DNA from 2 places in the Klebsiella africana genome. Region 1 is predicted to be linked to the other one. Evidence: predicted binding sites of a transcription regulator. Region 1 holds the regulator's gene; the other holds the start of a gene.
What was found. The regulator Fur, encoded in region 1, represses iron uptake genes when iron is present. The targets are predictions, from matches to a motif close to ATAATAATGAGAACNACTATCAA.
Positions count from the first base shown of each region.

Region 1 (3,025 bases):
TGATTGCTGTTTCCGCGCCCTTGCCTGTTCTGCTATGATTGCCGTTATCTATGGGCATCGCGTCCCTACCACATCATTTAAGTTTCAAGAGGTTATTTTACTCATGGCAATCATCGGCATCTTTTTTGGCAGCGACACCGGCAACACCGAAAATATTGCAAAAATGATTCAAAAGCAGCTTGGTAAAGATGTTGCTGATGTTCACGACATTGCCAAAAGCAGCAAAGAAGACCTGGAAGCCCACGACATCCTGCTGCTCGGTATTCCGACCTGGTACTATGGTGAAGCACAGTGTGACTGGGACGACTTTTTCCCGACGCTGGAAGAGATCGACTTCAATGGCAAACTGGTGGCGCTGTTCGGCTGCGGCGACCAGGAAGACTACGCAGAATACTTCTGCGACGCGCTAGGCACCATCCGCGACATCATTGAGCCACGCGGGGCGACCATCGTCGGTCACTGGCCGACGGCGGGGTATCATTTCGAGGCTTCCAAAGGCCTGGCGGATGACGACCACTTCGTCGGCCTCGCCATCGATGAAGACCGCCAGCCGGAGCTGACTAATGAGCGCGTTGAGAAGTGGGTGAAGCAGGTTGCCGAAGAGCTGCACCTCGAAGAAATCAAAAACGCCTGATGATTAAGCGGCGTAACTATTGAGTTGCGTCGCATTAATAGACAAAAGCAATCAAACTAATAGCTACAAGTTTTTAACTTTTAATCACATATCTGTACAATGTCCTCTGATTCTACGAGGCACGTGACGCAGTTTGTAGCTGGTGCCTCGTTTTTGACAGCAAACCAGGCCTGATGCTTGCAGTTTTCATTTACCAATGGCAGTTCTATAATGAGACGCATTACGTCGGGTTAATTTCTGTATGACTTCCGTTGAAGGAAGTAGATCGTTTAGCAACAGGACAGATTCCGCATGACTGACAACAATACCGCATTAAAGAAGGCTGGCCTGAAAGTCACACTTCCTCGACTGAAAATCCTCGAAGTGCTGCAGGAACCGGATAACCATCATGTCAGTGCGGAAGACTTATATAAACGCCTGATCGACATGGGCGAAGAGATTGGTCTGGCGACCGTTTACCGCGTCCTCAACCAGTTTGATGACGCCGGCATCGTGACTCGTCATAATTTCGAAGGCGGAAAATCCGTTTTCGAACTGACCCAGCAGCATCACCACGATCACCTGATCTGCCTCGACTGCGGCAAAGTGATCGAGTTCAGTGATGACTCTATTGAAGCGCGCCAGCGTGAAATCGCTTCCCGTCACGGCATCCGCCTGACCAACCACAGTCTGTATCTGTACGGCCACTGTGCGGAAGGGGATTGCCGCGAGGACGAACACGCCCACGACGCAGTGGAAAAGTAATTCCCCGCTTCGTCTGCTCTGAAAAGCCAACCTGCCGGTTGGCTTTTTTATGGGCGCTTCTGCCGCGCTTCCCGCTCACGCCTCTGGGGTAACCTTCCTCACCCCCGCTTTGTCCGGAGAGTTGATATGGAACTTCGCCAGCTACGCTACTTTGTGCGCATTGTTGAGACCGGCAGCATGGGGCGAGCTGCGCTCGATCTCAATATCGGTGTCTCGGCGCTTAGCCAGCAGATCGCGCGCCTGGAAAACGAACTGGCCATTCGCCTGCTGCAGCGGACCTCCCGCGGAGTCACGCCCACCAGCGCGGGCCTCGCCTTCTACTCACAAGCGCAGCTGGCGCTGCGCCATGCCGATGACGCCATCCTCGCCGCCCGCGAGGCGCGCCTGTCGGGCCACGTCAGCGTCGGCATGGCCCCCAGCACCGCCTCCGTTCTCGGTGTTCCGTTCATCAATGCGATGCGCGAAAGCTACCCCGACGTGCGTCTGCATCTGGTTGAAAGCCTTTCCGGCAATCTGGAACGGATGATCAACACTCGCCAGCTCGATTTAGCTATCGTTTTCCAGCAGGAGAAGATCCTGCGCTGGAGCGCCAGACCGGTGCTGGAAGAGCGCCTGTTCCTGATTGGCACCCATGCGCTGCTAGCCCCTCTTCAGGATGACCATATCACCCCTGACCAGCTCACCTCCCTGCCGTTGATTATGCCAAGCCAGGGCCACGGTCTGCGCGGCAGGCTGGAGGCGGTTTGCCAGCAGCATCATATCAGCGTTGAGGTGGTGGCGGAGATCGACGGCCTGGCCCTGCTGATGCAGGCCGTGCGCAGCGGACTGGGGGCCACCCTGCAGCCCGGGGCCGCTATCTCCCATCTCGACCACCAGGCGCTGAGAGTGATCGACGTCGTCAATCCGGTACTCAGTCGCCCCAACTTTCTGGTCAGCCTGTCCGATGATGAACTCACCCCGGCAGGCCTTGCCGCACGGGTAATACTGAGCAAAGTTATGCGTCAGCTGGTAGAGTCTGACCGCTGGCCGGGCGCCACCCTTTATGCTCACTAAACCCCTCTTTAGCGCTACGCCATAGCGCCCCACCGCCATCACCGCCTACATTCCAATTACAAATTTAACAATTAATTAAATTGTAAGGGAGCCGATAATGGTGGATGTACTGGTGATTGGCGGCGGCAATGCCGCGCTCTGCGCCGCCTTAACCGCTCGGGAAGCTGGCGCCTCGGTGCTGATGCTGGAGGCGGCGCCGCGGGAGTGGCGCGGCGGCAACTCGCAACACACGCGTAACCTGCGCTGTATGCACGATGTGCCGCAGGACGTGCTGGTCGACAGCTATCCGGAAGAAGAGTACTGGCAGGATCTGCTGCGCGTCACCGAGGGGAATACCAACGAAGCGCTGGCCCGGCTGGTGATCCGCACCTCGTCACAATGCCGAGTCTGGATGCGCCAGCACGGAGTTAATTTCCAGCCGCCGCTCTCTGGCGCCCTGCACGTAGCCCGCACCAACGCTTTTTTTATGGGCGGCGGCAAAGCGCTGGTCAATGCCTATTACCGCAGCGCGGAGCAGATGGGCGTGCAGATTCGCTACAACACGCCGGTGCAAGCTCTCGAGCTGCGCAACGGCGAATTTGTCGCCGCGCTGGC
Region 1 is NZ_CP084874.1:3,660,710-3,663,734, forward strand. It holds gene fldA (flavodoxin FldA) at 104-634, shown strand; gene fur (ferric iron uptake transcriptional regulator) at 926-1,378, shown strand; gene tcuR (tricarballylate utilization LysR family transcriptional regulator TcuR) at 1,505-2,431, shown strand; gene tcuA (FAD-dependent tricarballylate dehydrogenase TcuA) at 2,529-3,025, shown strand, end outside.

Region 2 (3,025 bases), 2.2 Mb from region 1:
TCCGTCAGCTGAATGCCCTGGCGGAAGCGCGCGGGCAGAAGCTGTCGCAAATGGCTCTGGCCTGGGTGCTGCGCGAGGAGAAAGTCACCTCTGTGCTTATCGGCGCCAGTAAAACCGCACAGCTGGATGATGCGGTCGGCATGCTACAGAATCGTCATTTCAGCGCCGAGGAATGCGCGGCCATCGATGCCATCCTTGAACTGTAAAGCAAATGTTACTTTAGCAAAAAGTGCTCTTTTCTGTGCTTTCGGAGTTCGTCCGATGCGACGGGTCTTTACCGGCCCGTAATATCAGGTTAACAGGCCGCTTACGGCCCCGATCGTGAAGGAGAAGAGTATGTTCAGGTCACTGATTCTGGCAGCAGTACTGCTGGCCGCAGCGCCACTAGTCGCTAACGCTGGTGAAATCACCCTGCTGCCATCGGTAAAATTACAAATAGGCGATCGTGACAATTACGGTAACTACTGGGACGGTGGCGGCTGGCGCGACCGTGATTACTGGCGTCGTCACTATGAATGGCGTGATAACCGTTGGCATCGTCATGACAACGGCTGGCACCGCGGCTGGGATAAGGGCAAAAATAAAGCCTGGGAGCGCGGCTATCGTGCGGGCTGGAGCGACCGCGACGACCACCGCGGCGGCTGGGGACGCGGCCCGGGTGGGCGCGGTCACGGGCATGGACATGGCCATCACTAACAACAGACGTAAAGGGAGCCCATCGGCTCCCTTTTACTTTAACTACTTTAACCAGCACGGGTAACGGATTACGCCACCCCGAGCAGCGACCCCACAATTAACCAGCCGTTAAGACTCACCACGATAACCACAATGGCCCAGCCAATACCTCTCACCCAACGGGAATTCACTAAATCTCCCATCAGTTTCGCATTGCTGGTAAATATCAGCAGCGGCACCAGGGCAAGCGCAATGCCAAAGCTGAGCAGTACCTGACTCATCACCAGGATACGCGTAGGATCCAGCCCCAGCAGGATCACGACAAACGAAGGCAGCATGGTAACCGCCCGGCGAAACCACAATGGAATATGAAAACGAATGAATCCCTGCATCACGACCTGGCCTGCCAGCGTGCCCACCACCGTCGATGATAAACCAGCTGCGACCAGGCTGAGACCAAAGATAGTCGCCGCCGCGTGGCTCAACAACGGCTCCAGCGTCCTGTAGGCCTGATCGAGATCGGCCACGCCGGTATGGCCGTTGAAATGGAATGCCGCCGCGGCAGTCGCCATCATCGCCAGATTGACGAATCCGGCAATAGTCATGGCAATCGCCACATCCCAGCGGGTCGCGTTATAGCGCTCTTTCCGCGTCCCACCGTGCAGATGCTGGGTAAGCGAGGAGTGTAAGTAGATAACGTGCGGCATGATGGTTGCACCCAGCACCCCGGCGGCCAGGAATACCGCCTCGCCATTGGGCAACGTAGGGATCACCAACCCTTTAGTCAGGGGAGCCAGCGCGGGCTGAGAAAAGATCAACTCCACGACATAGGCCACGGCAACAAACAGCAGCAGCCCGCCAATTACCTTCTCCAGCGGTTTTTGCCCACGCCGCTGCAGCATCAGGATCAGGAAGGTCGCCACCCCGGTCAGCACCGCTCCCTGCAGGAGCGATACGCCCAGCACCAGTTTAAAGCCAATCGCGGCGCCGATAAATTCAGCCAGATCGGTGGCCATGGCAATGATTTCCGCCTGTACCCAATAGAACCACACCACCGGGCGCGGGTAATGGTCACGGATCTGCTCGGCCAGGTTTTTGCCGGTGGCTATGCCCAGTTTGGCAGACAGCACCTGGATCAGCATTGCCATCAGGTTGGCCCATACCACGACCCACAGTAGCTGATAGCCAAAGCTGGCGCCGGCCTGAATGTTTGTGGCGAAATTACCCGGATCGATATAGCCAATGGCCGCGACAAAGGCCGGCCCCATTAAGGCGAGCTTCACCTTGCGCGCGGCGCGACTACTGCTATTCTCAACGCGACTGCTAGTCATCTTCTGCCCCTGGAAATATAGCCTTTGCTATGTTTCATGCTATCAAAATGCGAATGATTATCAAGTTCGTTTAGAATGGAGATAATGATTGCTGTGATAGAAGGGAACAATTGCTGGCCGGAAATGAAATACGGGCATTAGAAAACGAGATCGAGCCCGCTATTAAGAGTAGTACAAGAATGCAACTTTTAAAACCTTTACGTAACATAACAAAAGTGGATGTTTGATCACTATTTTTGCCATTGGTCACAGTTCCTTGCAATAGTGTGCAATTGATCTCGTTTTCTTTAAAGCCGTTGCATAGAATGTGCACGGAAATTTAACCTGCCTCATATTTGGAGCAACTATGGACCGCGTCTTGCATTTTGTCCTCGCGATCGTTGTGGTGGCTATACTGGCCCTGTTGGTCAGTCATGACCGTAAAAAGATCCGTATTCGTTATGTTGTTCAACTGCTTGTCATTGAAGTCCTGCTGGCCTGGTTCTTCCTGAACTCCGATATTGGTCTGGGTTTTGTGAAAGGCTTCTCCGAGATGTTTGAAAAACTTCTCGGCTTTGCCAACGAAGGGACAAACTTCGTGTTCGGCAGCATGAACGACAAAGGTCTGGCCTTCTTCTTCCTTAAGGTTCTGTGCCCTATCGTCTTCATTTCCGCGTTGATTGGTATTTTGCAGCATATTCGTATCCTGCCGATTGTCATCCGCGCTATCGGTACCGTTCTGTCAAAAGTCAACGGTATGGGCAAGCTGGAGTCCTTCAACGCAGTGAGCTCGCTGATCCTCGGTCAGTCGGAAAACTTTATCGCGTATAAAGATATTCTCGGCAAAATGTCGCGCAACCGCATGTACACCATGGCGGCGACGGCAATGTCTACTGTGTCGATGTCCATCGTAGGCGCGTACATGACCATGCTGCAGCCGAAATATGTCGTCGCGGCGCTGGTGCTAAACATGTTCAGCACCTTTATTGTGCTGTCATTGATTAACCCATACCGCGTGGATCAAAGTGAAGAAAATCTGC
Region 2 is NZ_CP084874.1:1,428,179-1,431,203, reverse strand. It holds gene mgrA (L-glyceraldehyde 3-phosphate reductase) at 1-206, shown strand, start outside; gene LGL98_RS06975 (DUF2502 domain-containing protein) at 337-696, shown strand; gene LGL98_RS06970 (Nramp family divalent metal transporter) at 765-2,006, opposite strand; gene nupC (nucleoside permease NupC) at 2,353-3,025, shown strand, end outside.
Region 2: LGL98_RS06970 (Nramp family divalent metal transporter) is a predicted target of Fur. The motif match lies at 2,048-2,070, and genes of this name have one in related genera.